3 regions of the Pseudoalteromonas sp. MEBiC 03485 genome follow, and region 2 is predicted to be linked to each of the others. Evidence: predicted binding sites of a transcription regulator. Region 2 holds the regulator's gene; each other region holds the start of a gene.
What was found. The regulator FliA, encoded in region 2, starts transcription of late flagellar genes. The targets are predictions, from matches to a motif close to CTAAAGNTNNNNNNNNNNNNGCCGATA.

Region 1 (4,240 bases), 350 kb from region 2:
TTAGCTGGTGAAGAAGTAAAACCGGGTCCTCATAAAATTCAAGGTATCGGTGCAGGTTTCATCCCTGGTAACCTTGATTTAGAAGTTGTTGATGCCGCTGAGCAAGTATCAAATGAAGATGCAATTGCAATGGCGCATGAACTGATGAAAAATGAAGGCATTTTAGTAGGTATTTCTTCTGGTGCTGCAGTTGTTGCTGCAAAACGCCTTGCTGAAAAGCCTGAAAACGCAGATAAAAATATTGTGGTAATTTTACCAAGTGCAACTGAGCGTTACTTATCTAGTCCATTATTCGCTGAAGAGTTCAGCGATAAAGAGCTTGTTCAGTAAGAACGACTAAGTTGTCTAAAAAGGATGCAAAGATGCATCCTTTTTTATTACCTAAAATAGATAAAACCAATAAATTTACCGAGTTAACTTTACATCATGCTAATTTAGTCACACACTTAATATTAAGTTCACTCGTAAAACAACAAAAATGAAAAATATACTCTTAATTTTTATTCTGTTAAGTAGCAGCGTCCTTTTCGGTTGCGGCTCCGAAGACGCTCCAAAAGGCGAACAAAATACGCCAGGTAATGTGGCTACTCTCTATTTTGATGCCTTATATAACCAAAACGATTTGAATCTTGCCATGGAATACTCCACTCCAAAAATGGCGCGTATTATGAAATCTTATGGTACTGCTGGGCAGTTCGCTCGTAACCTTGTCAATATGCAATACGATGAAGTCGTAATTGAAGTCGATATGACCAATATGAGTTTACGCGAGCAATATGGCGATAAAGCCAATATCAATTTAATTTTTACTGGTTATTTTAATGGTAAGAAAGTTGATGATATGCGCAGTGTGAAAATGATACGTAAGAAAGGAAAATGGTACATAGAAAAAATTAATGCCGATCCATTTGCACGTTAATTTAAAACTAAAAAAGGGCCTGATGGCCCTTTTTTAGTATAAGAGTATTGATATTACTCTTCGTCAAACTCTTGATGTTGACGCTGTGCAGGACGCGCTAAGATCTCAACGTAAAACGATGTAAGCCCTTTAGCTTCGATATCGCTAATACACTTATTAATCTCTGCCACGTGAACGACATTGGCCTCATCCGCTGACTCACCAAACTTACAGTCAAATGCCCAATAGTCAGCACCTGCTGGGAGTGTTTTATTACGCTCACGTTTTAAGTATTTTTTTACTTCGTGCTTGGCTGCATCAACCATACGAGGATATTTAATTTTCTCGTGGTTTAGCGTGAATGTTTTCTTCATTATAGTCCTAGTAACTTGGTTCAATGACAATGGCATTAAGCCATAGGCTGCTATTATAACAAGCACATCTTAATTTAGCTGTACTTTTTGCCATTTTACTTAAATATAGTTTATTCAGAGTCTATGACAATTCGATTAAGCCGCTAATACTTAGGCTGTTGCTAAATGTAGAGGTTGATGTATAGCTTCATCATTTAGGCTGTCATAAAAGGCAGCTGCATCTATTTGTGGCCGCTCAACTGGTTTATTCTTTTCGTAAAAACGTTTTCTAACTGCAGGTTCACAGTTATCAATCACTTCAAGTGGCACATGCTGCCTATCATCACGTATATTCAGTGGTTCAGGATTTAAGCAATGACGCAACCTGATATCTGATAAACCACCTTGCAATAGCCTGTAAGCATTTTCTTGACCAATCAGCATGTCAAACTGCTCAGGTGCCAATGGTTGTGCTGGCCCTGCTCCTAATTCAGTTCGCAGAACAGATTCAGACACATCAGGGTTGGTTAATTCAGTTTTTGGTAGGTGAAACTGACTAAAATCGAGCACATCATGAGAAAGCATTGCTAGTAATAAAGCAAACTCCCCAGGGCGTTTCTCTTGAACACTTTTATTTAGACGATTATCGAGTTGACTCTCTGTGAGCAACAAACCATCAATTTGCATAGTCTTTAGCCAAATAGTTTCTTGATTAACCAGTTATCGGCATTTATGTAATTTTCTTTAGTTTTTTTCTTTACTTAAATAACCAGTTTGCTATTATCAGCGCCGTTGCATTGGAGGGGTTCCCGAGCGGCCAAAGGGATCAGACTGTAAATCTGACGGCTCAGCCTTCGCTGGTTCGAATCCAGCTCCCTCCACCACTTTTCTTATTTGAAAAGTGGGGCCAAATGCAATAGTAAAATCTGTGTGGAGGGGTTCCCGAGCGGCCAAAGGGATCAGACTGTAAATCTGACGGCTCAGCCTTCGCTGGTTCGAATCCAGCTCCCTCCACCACTCTTTACTCTTTCTAACTTTACTCTTTCTAACTTTACTCTTTCTAACTTTACTCTCGCTAACTTAAGCTACCAACTCAAACTACTACCATTTGCTTTTAGCCAACTTTCTGCTTTTTTATAGTCAGGATAAAAATGGCACACTCGCTGCCAGAACTTAGCGCTATGATTCATATGTCTGAGGTGCGCAAGTTCGTGAATAATGACATAATCAATCACCCATGTCGGCGCGCTTGCTAAATGTAAATTAAATGCAAGCTCTCGGCGCTTATTACAACTGCCCCAACGACGTTTATAATGTTGAATCTTTAACTTTGCAGGTAAAGCTTCAGTCATTTGCAAACAGTAGTCATGAACACGCATTTCAATATAGCTCTCAAGCTTTTCATGTAAAAACCGTTCTAGCAGAGCTAAGTAGTTAGCTTCTTGATATTTGACCCGTGATGAAATAGATAAAGTGAGCCGAGATTGTGCATCTTGTTGCCAAGTGCTTTTAGGGCCTTTAGCAAAAATTATCGGCACACTCTGACCGAATAACTTAATAGTCGCGTTTACAAGAGGAAGTTGACGTCGTTCAGCTTGTGAGGATTGTCTCGCGATTTGTTCTGCGACCCAATCCTGTTTTGTCTTTAGCCAACCATCTATCTCAGTTTGTGAGACATAAAAAGGCGCATAAACAGTGAGTTTCTGCTCAGCAACTTTAATTGCAACTGTTGTTCTGCGTTTACTGCGCTTTAAGGTGTAATCTAACAAATATAAGCCAATTCAATTAATAAAAATGAGAGATTCCATTTTACCCTGCTAAATAGCTGCTAATCTATAAAGATGACTAACAAATAAGTTTTCGTCCTTATGCCTGATAAACCATGTTGTAGTTATACCTCACCAACAGGTAACAAGTGCCAAGAAACAGATATGGGCTCTGGATTTTGCTTTTGGCATGATAGTAAATTTGATAAATCAGGGCTAGACCTCACCCAAAAATTAGAGCGCTATGCAAAAAAAGGGGGATTATTAGAAGGCCTGCAACTGAAAAGAGCGAACCTTTCAGGACTAAACTTAATCAAACAGGATGACGAAGAAGGCTATGATCTCTCTTATTGTAATTTTTACCGCGCGAATTTAACGGGCGCTCACTTATTTAATAACAAAATCTCCAACGCCTCATTGATGAAAGCCAATTTACATAGCGCTAGTTTGCATTACTGTGATTTAAAAAATACCAACCTACTGGGTATTAAACTCAATGACAGCCGTATTGATAATATCGAACTGGGCGATCAATTATTACAAGAAGCGGCTGCATTTAAAGCTCGTAAAAATAAACAATTCGCAGAAGCCCGAGACTTATTTGAACAATCAGAAGAAATATACCGAAACTTAAGGAAAGCCTCAGAACATCAAGGGCTATTTGAGCTAGCCGGTAACTTTACATACAAAGAATTACGGATGCGCCATGCGCAGTACCCTAGAGGTTCAACCAAGCAAATTACTTCAAGTTTTATTGACATGCTGTGCGGTTATGGAGAAAAACCCGAGAATGTTATTCGCTTTAGCTTGTCACTAATTATTTGCTGTGCCTTTTGTTATTTCTTATTTGGGGTAAGTTATCAAGATTCAGTGATGCAACTAAGCGTTGAAAACTCATTTACAAGCAATTTATCGGCATTATTAAATAGTTTTTATTTCAGTGTGGTAACTTTTACAACCCTTGGTTATGGGGATATTACTCCGATTGGCTTTTCAAGGTTGATTGCAGCAATAGAAGCATTCTGTGGCAGCTTCTCGCTTGCTTTGTTCGTTGTTGTCTTTGTAAAGCGAATGACCCGCTAGCGCATAATATATGAGCCTATATGCTCCTTCGCTTGATACATTTTCTTATCAGCACGATTAATTAACTCCTCAGCATCTACTGTGCTATCAAGTGGTGCTGCTATTAGGCCAAAACTTAAATGAAGCTCAGGGTACTGTTG
Region 2 (4,240 bases):
GTAGCTTCAGGCTTGGCAGTATTATCTTGTTTTACTTCCCCAAAATTACCAACACCGTGCAATTCATCTAATAAACTATCAAATTCATCATCGGTAATATCATCACTGTCACTGCTATTTGACTCAGGAGCAGATGCTGCTGGTCCTTGGCCTTTTCCATGCAGCTCATCTAACAGGCTTTCGAATTCATCTTCAGTGATTTCGTCAATATTTTGAGACTCAGCGCTGCTATCAGCAAGACCGCCGCCATCAAATAACATATCGAACGCAAATGGGTCATCTTCATCGATGTTGTCTGTTGCTGTATCTGCTGTGACTTCAGGCGTATCAACAACAACCTCTTCAACTGCTGGTTCTTCAGGTGCAACTGCAACGTCCTCTGCTACAGATAAATCTTCACCTGCAAGCTCTTCTGCAGTAGGCGGCTGACTTAATTTATGAAGGACTTCTAATAGGGCTGGATCTGCAGGCTCTGGTTGTTCGCGATTTTGAATCGTGGCGAACATTTCATTAATAGTATCAAGGGCTTGTAATATTACGTCCATTAGCTCAGGCGTAACAGTGCGTACACCTTGGCGTAATAAATCGAAAACATTCTCTGCGCCATGACAAGCATCAACAAGTTCAGTCATACTTAAGAAACCTGCACCACCTTTAACAGTGTGGAAGCCCCTAAAAATGGCGTTTAATAGATCTTTGTCTTCTGGGTTGTTTTCAAGCTCAACTAATTGCTCCGACAATAGCTCTAAGATTTCTCCTGCTTCAACAAGGAAATCCTGTAATATATCTTCATCGACTTCAAAGCTCATGCAGCTACTCTCCTCTTAGAAGCCCAGACTTGATAATAGATCATCGACTTCATCTTGTCCTGAAACAACATCATCGCGAGACTCTTTATCAATAATCGGCCCTTCAGGACCTGCTAGTGTGTCACTTGGTGCAGGTGCTTTTTCTATGGCCTGTTTTTCTTGTTGTTGATGACCATCTTCTTGACTGCCAAACACAGTTAAGAGATTAATTAAACTGTCTTCTACTTCTCGCACTAGTTCAATGACACGACGAATAACTTGTCCAGTTAAATCTTGATAATCCTGCGCCATCAGCACATTGGTCATCAAGCCTTGAAGCTCATCGGTTTTTGTGTGCGAGTTATTCATGAACTTATCTAGGCTATGACATAACGATTTAAATTCACCGAGTTCAATTTCTCGGTTCATTAAACGATCCCAAGTAGGCTTAATTGCAGCAATTTCATCAGCAAGTTGTTGCGCTATCGGTAAACTTGCTTCAACTGCATCCATAGTTTTATTGGCGGCACTCTCTGTCATTTCCATAACATAATTTAAGCGCTGCTTAGCATCTGGGATAGCGTCGGTAGTTAAATCAGCGAGACGAGTATCTAGGTCAAAGTTTTTTAACGCTTCATGAAGTTGACGCGTCAATTTACCGACTTCAGCAAACAACTCTGATTGCTCTTTTGACGCAGCATCAAGAATTAGCTTATCAGCTTTTTCTTGTTCACCATTTTCAAGATACTCAACAAGTTGACGAGCTTGCTCTAAACTTATTTGAGGCGCAGCAAGTGCTGACATAAGCCTCTCCCCTTAGATTAACCTAAACGTTCAAACACTTTTTCCAATTTGGTTTTAAGTGTCGCAGCAGTGAATGGTTTAACGATATAGCCATTAACACCTGCTTGAGCAGCAGCAACAATTTGTTCTTTTTTCGCTTCAGCTGTCACCATTAACACAGGAATATGCTTAAGGCTATCATCAGCACGAATTGCGCGTAACAAATCAATACCTTGCATACCAGGCATGTTCCAATCTGTTACAACAAAATCAAATTCTTGATTTTGTAGCATTGGCAATGCTGTTGAACCGTCGTCAGCTTCCTGCACATTGGTAAAACCTAAATCCCTTAATAGATTTTTAATGATACGTCTCATTGTAGAAAAATCATCAACAACAAGAATTTTCATGTTTTTATCCAAAACATCCTCCGGTGAGGTTTGAACCTTTATTTACTTACTACTAATTAATCCAGTCATTGATTTTTGCTTTGAGCTTAATCATCGCCTGACCATGTATTTGACTCACACGCGACTCGCTAACATCGAGTATGTGTCCTATTTCTTTTAAGTTCATTTCGTCGTTGTAGTACAAAGACAAAACGAGAGCATCTCTTTCTGGTAACGATTGGATAGCCGTTAATAGAGACTGGTTAAACCGCTCATTTTTAACGTTATTAAACGGTTTGTCTAGTCCTAAATCCTGACCTACTGGTGTGATGACATCTTCATCCACGCCTAAGTCTTCAATGCCTAATACTTTACTAGAATTTACATCATGTAGAATATGATGGTACTCATCCAGTGTAATATCAAGTTTTTCAGCTACTTCAGTGTCTTTTGGTTCACGATTTAACGTGCTCTCTAATTCGGCAATGGTTTCTGCCACTAGGCGGGCATTTCGGTGAACTGAACGTGGAGCCCAGTCACCTCGGCGAATTTCATCCAGCATAGCACCACGAATACGAATACCTGCGAAGGTTTCAAAACTAGCACCTTTGCTAGCATCAAAGTTTTTTGACGCTTCAATCAGGCCTATCATGCCTGATTGAATTAAATCATCGAGTTGCACACTGGCAGGTAAACGAGCAATTAGATGGCACGCCACTTTTTTCACTAAAGAGGCATGTTTTTCAACAATCGCATTTAAATTTTGTGCTGATTGATATCCCATCGCTTTATTCACCGATGTTGTCATAGTTAGCCGTTTACTAGTTTTTCAATAAAAAATTCTAAATGGCCAGACGGTTGATTAGGGATCGGCCATTTAACTGCTTTTGTTGCTAATGTTTTAAACGCCACCGCTGCTGGTGAATTCGGGAATAATTCAACGATTACTTTTTGACGGCGCGTAGACTTACGCATGTTCTCGTCATAAGGAATGGTTGCTACTAACTCCATCGAAACATCTAAAAAACGATCCGTTACTTTTGAAAGTTTAGCAAATAATTCTTGCCCTTCACGCAAACTGCGCACCATATTGGCAACAATTTTAAATTTATATACGCCATGCTCACGGCTAAGTACTTTTATAAGTGCGTAAGCATCAGTAATTGAGGTGGGTTCATCACATACAACTACAACAACGTCTTGGGCTGCACGAGAAAAGCTTAATACCATGTCTGAAATACCTGCGGCGGTATCAACAATTAAAATATCAAACTCAGTGTTTAACTCGCTAAATGCACGTATAAGACCTGCATGCTCAGATGGCGATAATTCAACCATACTTTGAGAACCAGACGTTGCTGGTACAATTTTGATTCCTGCAGGGCCTTCAACGAGAATTTCATCAAGCTCACACTCGCCCGACAAAACATGAGATAAGTTACGTTCAACACGAAGGCCAAGCATCACGTCACAGTTTGCCAAACCTAAATCGGCATCTAATACTAATACACGATTTCCTTGCTGGCCTAATGCGATTGCGGTGTTGAGTGAGACGTTGGTTTTACCCACTCCACCTTTACCGCCAGTAACAGCGATAACTTTAACGCCACTATTATTATTTTGATTCATTTTGCGCAGGCCGCTTGCTTGATCTAATACTGTGTTAATCATACATCCCTACTGTGTTCGACGCTACTGCTTGACGTCTTGAATGTTGTGCTTTTGCTCGTTTTAAATACAATTGTTCAGCTTTTTTCACTAGTTTTTCAGCATTCGCTACGCGAATATCCTCAGGAACGCGCTGACCGTTAGTAAGATACCCTATTGGCAGACGATTTTGAATCGCTATGCTAATAATCTCACCTAAACTTAAAGATTCATCCAATTTAGTGAAGATACAGCCACTTAGGTGAACCTTTTTAAAGTGTCTTACGGTTTCTTGCAACACATTTATCTGCGCTGTAGCACTTAATACTAAATAACTACGAATATCAACACGCTGATTACGCATTAAGGTGTTTAATTGTTCAGTTAAGCGTAAATCTCGTTGGCTCATACCCGCAGTGTCTATTAATACTAGACGCTTATTACGTAAATGGTATAACACTTCAGCTAATTCATTCGCATCTTTTACTTGCTTTACACCACAACCAATAATACGACCATAAGTAGCCAATTGTTCGTAGGCACCAATTCTGTATGTATCAGTGGTGATCAGTGCAACTTTATCAGCACCATATTTTTGTGCTCCAAGTGCTGCTAATTTAGCAACTGTGGTTG
Region 3 (4,240 bases), 2.9 Mb from region 2:
GTTAAGATAGCAAGTTCACAATGTTAAATTAATGTTTATTTCTTGTTTATTGGTAGATCAAAATGAAATTACCCGATCAAAAATCTTTTCTTTTCTCCGTTATTCTTGCTGTTTTGGGGTTTGTAGTTGTTAAGTTTGCATTTGCAAGCTTAGCGTTAGACCCAGCATTGCTATTTGGTGCAGGCTTATTAATTGGTGCTTTAGTTATTGCTGCGCTTTCATCAACGTCAAGTGAGGAGGCCGAAGTAAAAACAAAAACTCTTTATGTTGGCAACCTACCTTATCGTGCTAATGAAGGTGTTGTTCGTGCTTTATTTGAAGAACAAGGCAAAGTTTTCAACGTACGCTTACTAAAAGATAAAAACACAGGTAAACGTCGTGGCTTTGGATTTGTGGAAATGGCTGAAGCAGATGCTGAAAACGCAATCAATCAATTAAATGATAGCGAATTCCAACAGCGTACTTTAAAAGTACGTGAAGCAAAACAAAAACAAGAGAACGAGACTAATAGCTTCCGTGAGGGATCTGATCAGTCAGCGTAATCAGCTCAACGTTTAATTGCGAGTGACAAATAGGAGCCGTTGCATAAAAGTGCAGCGGCTTTTTTTTATCTCCGGTTACAGTGTATCCCCGAAGTTCAATTAAACTTTTAACGCGATTAGCAATCGCTTTGCCTGAATCTATAAGTAAGATCCGTTGTTTATAATAGTCATTAATCGCATTTGCTAATAATGGAAAGTGTGTACAGCCAAGTACCAATACATCTATATCTTCTGCGATAGCTAGACCACACAATTCTTTTTCAAGTTTTTCTTTATTGAGTGTCTGCGTATGAAACAGTGTTTCTGCTATTTCCACCAGCTCAGTTGAACCATATAAACTGACTTGAGTGCCTTGGCTATAAGTACTAATTAAGTTTGCAGTATAGTGGCTCTTGGTCGTCGATGGCGTTGCCAACAAACCAATATGTTTGCTATTGCTTAAAGCGCTTGCTGGCTTTATCGCAGGCACAACACCAACTACTTCTATATTTGTATACGGGCGAATAGTTTCTAATGCAGATGTAGAGGCGGTGTTACACGCAATTACTAGAATATCTACGTGTAATTTTTCTATTTCGATAAACTGTAGTAGCGCAAAAAGGCGGGTTATAATCGTTTGCTGGCTTTGCGCGCCATATGGCAATAAAGCATTATCCATAAAATAGCTATAATCAGCATCTGGGATCAGTGCTTGGATCTGCTCAAGTACGGTTGTCCCACCTATACCAGAATCAAACACCATTATATGAACTGACAAACTGCTTACCTCGGATCATCAAAGGCCAGCAGTTTGCCATGCAGCTATATAAAAATAAAGAAAGGGTTAAGCTTCTTCAGTTGCCGAACGTAGTTTATTCATTTGTTCAAACATTGCTTTAGTATAATCCACCAGCTTGCTTACTTCTTCTTTATCTTGGTTTAACCATTGTAAGATACCAGCAAGTTCATTTTGCAAACCTAACTCACCCGCTTTATTGAACGCTTGTTTCAAATCGTCATTAAATGGCGCTATTTTATCAGCGACTTCTTTTTCAGGGGATGGTTTATATTCTTCATACCCTTTTATAGCAGCAACTGTTTTTGTTTGTTTCAGATCCATGGTAAAGCCAACGAGTTGCTCGTTACCTAAGTTCAACTCTTTAGCTTGTTCAAAGGCATCTTCTAATGAACCAGAGAAGAATGTTTCGCTAACACTCTGCAAGTCTTCCATCAATTCATTGATAGCTTGCTGCTCTTGCTCATTTAAATCACCATTGACTGTCATCGAGAATGATAAGTCACGTGATTGAGAAGATTCACTGACAAACGCTTCGTTATCGCCATTTTTGCTATAGCCGCTTGCTGACTTACTTTCGTATGCATCAGCAAAGCTAATACTCACTTCATCACCTTCAGCAGTAGTGAAAGTGTATTCTGCATTATTACTTAAACTAACGTATTGGGCCTGGCTTACTGAAACCGAATTTGGTTTAGGATTGAACAAGTCTTCTTCTAATTCATCAATACCTTTATAGATACCTTCTTTAGACTTTTCGATACCCTCTTCGATGTCATCATTAAGAATACCTGACCCTTTTAGCTCATCATAAGCATCGTCGATGCCCATTTGTACACCTTTTCGTGCATCACCAAGCATACCTTTGAGCTTTTCATCATCAGCACCATCTGCTTTTGCTTTGCGAAGCGCACCGCCAACAAAGTCGAGAACGTTTTTAACGATCTCTTCAAAGTCGAACAGTGGTTTATCTTTTTTCTCTTCGGCTTTAGGTAAACCTAGTGCCTCAGCAAGTTTATCATCAAGAACTTTAGCAGCCAGCTCTCGGCCTCGTTGCTGGTAACTATCTTGACGATTTTGAATAGTAGGCTGCTGCAATGCCTGTTTGCCATTGTATTTATTCACATTTGTATTAGGCATATAGCCTAGGTTGCCAATTTTCATGATCCGACTCCATGTTATGGTTAACTCATTATCGGCCAAAAACCACAGAACTTAAGTTTTTTGTATAAAAAAACGACACTAAAATAAATAACAAAACTAGACAAATCCTCAGCGCTCCCTACAATAGCGCCGTTATAGAGCTAAGAGATAAAAGGTAATCAGCCATGGCGGTTATAAAAATTGATACAACTCAATATGATGCACAATTGAGTGAGAAAGAGCAGCGCATCACCTCACAGTTTAGACGTTTTGGGGTCGAAAAATTAGAAGTGTTTGGCTCTGACCCTATTCATTACCGCCAACGTGCAGAGTTTCGTGTCTGGCATGAAGGTGAAGACCTTTTTCACATCATGTTTGATCAACAAACTAAAGAAAAGATCCGTGTTGACGAGTTTGACCCTGCAGCGCCTTTAGTGGGTGAAGTCATGCAAGCCATGATCGAAAACTTAAAAGACAATGAAGTTCTGCGTCGCAAGCTGTTTCAAATCGATTATCTTTCAAGCTTAAGTGGCGAGATTCTAGTTAGTTTGTTATACCACAAACAATTAGATGAGCAGTGGCTACAAGCTATTAAAGAGCTTAAAGCAAAACTTAGCACACAGTTTAAAATTGATTTTATTGGCCGTGCTCGCAAGCAAAAAGAAGTGATTGGTAATGATTTCGTTATTGAGCGTTTAAACGTAAACGGTAAAGAGCTTATCTATCAACAAGTCGAAAATAGCTTTACTCAACCTAATGCGAAAGTGAACATCAAGATGCTAGAGTGGGCACAAGCGCTTTGCCAACCACTTAGCAATGACTTACTGGAGTTATATTGCGGGAATGGTAATTTCTCCATTGCTCTTGCAGATTCATTCGACCGCGTATTAGCGACTGAGATTTCAAAATCATCGGTTTACTCTGCACAATACAATATCGCGCAGAACAAGGTTGAAAACTTAGATATCATTCGTATGTCGAGTGAAGAGTTCACTCAAGCAATGAAAGGCGAGCGCACTTTCTCTCGTTTGGATGGCATTGATCTGAAAAGCTATAACTGCCAAACAATCTTGGTGGACCCACCACGTGCTGGCATGGACACACTGACTTGTGACCTAGTTGCGAACTACGACAATATTATTTATATCTCGTGTAATCCAGATACCCTAGAGCGTGACCTTGACCACTTATGCAAAACCCATGCAGTAAAGCGTTTTGCTATTTTCGATCAATTCCCTTACACCCACCACATCGAATCAGGTGTGTTTTTACAGCGTAAATAAAATTAGTCTGCCAGCGCTTTAAATAGTGCTGGCAACTGCTGCTCACTAAACACTTCTATATTGTTGTCAGTTAACAGCTTTGCAGTTAACCCCATCCCTGAAATTTTCCTTCCAGAATGACTACCATCGTAAATCGTATTGCGACCACATGACGGGCTTGATTCTTTTAACAAGGCATAACGAATACCTTGCTTTTGGCAAAGTTTAAGAGCTTGTTCTGCACCATAAGCAAATTGCACTGTGACATCTTGCGCATCTTTGGTGAGTACTCTTCCCAATTTAATTTCTGCTGGCGGCCTTGGTGTAGGTAAGCCACCAGCTACTTCAGGGCAGAATGCAATAAGCCTTCCCTGCTGTTTTAGAGTTTCTAAGCCAGGATGAAGTAAGTTTTGCGATTGCCCGTCATAACGAACAGGGTTTCCTAACAAACAGCTTGAAACTAGTATTTTTTGCATTTGCTTTACCAATAAAAAAGCTCCGCGTGCGGAGCTTTAATT

Region 1: EVU92_RS14480 (VC2046/SO_2500 family protein) is a predicted target of FliA. The motif match lies at 1,973-1,999, and genes of this name have one in related genera.
Region 3: EVU92_RS02735 (DUF5610 domain-containing protein) is a predicted target of FliA. The motif match lies at 2,511-2,537, and genes of this name have one in related genera.

Annotation. Positions count from the first base shown of each region.
Region 1 covers NZ_SGBT01000001.1:3,132,060-3,136,299, forward strand. Annotated here, with positions in the region: gene cysK (cysteine synthase A) at 1-330, shown strand, start outside; gene EVU92_RS14470 (hypothetical protein) at 479-919, shown strand; gene EVU92_RS14475 (DUF6172 family protein) at 973-1,272, opposite strand; gene EVU92_RS14480 (VC2046/SO_2500 family protein) at 1,423-1,938, opposite strand; tRNA gene EVU92_RS14485 (tRNA-Tyr) at 2,051-2,135, shown strand; tRNA gene EVU92_RS14490 (tRNA-Tyr) at 2,184-2,268, shown strand; gene EVU92_RS14495 (SprT family zinc-dependent metalloprotease) at 2,337-3,020, opposite strand; gene EVU92_RS14500 (ion channel) at 3,120-4,100, shown strand; gene EVU92_RS14505 (GGDEF domain-containing protein) at 4,097-4,240, opposite strand, start outside.
Region 2 covers NZ_SGBT01000001.1:3,486,493-3,490,732, forward strand. Annotated here, with positions in the region: gene EVU92_RS16010 (chemotaxis protein CheA) at 1-809, opposite strand, end outside; gene EVU92_RS16015 (protein phosphatase CheZ) at 825-1,592, opposite strand; gene cheY (chemotaxis response regulator CheY) at 1,610-1,993, opposite strand; gene EVU92_RS16025 (RNA polymerase sigma factor FliA) at 2,034-2,744, opposite strand; gene EVU92_RS16030 (MinD/ParA family protein) at 2,771-3,631, opposite strand; gene flhF (flagellar biosynthesis protein FlhF) at 3,624-4,240, opposite strand, start outside.
Region 3 covers NZ_SGBT01000001.1:589,260-593,499, forward strand. Annotated here, with positions in the region: gene EVU92_RS02725 (RNA-binding protein) at 63-542, shown strand; gene murI (glutamate racemase) at 505-1,299, opposite strand; gene EVU92_RS02735 (DUF5610 domain-containing protein) at 1,366-2,481, opposite strand; gene trmA (tRNA (uridine(54)-C5)-methyltransferase TrmA) at 2,646-3,743, shown strand; gene EVU92_RS02745 (DUF523 domain-containing protein) at 3,746-4,198, opposite strand.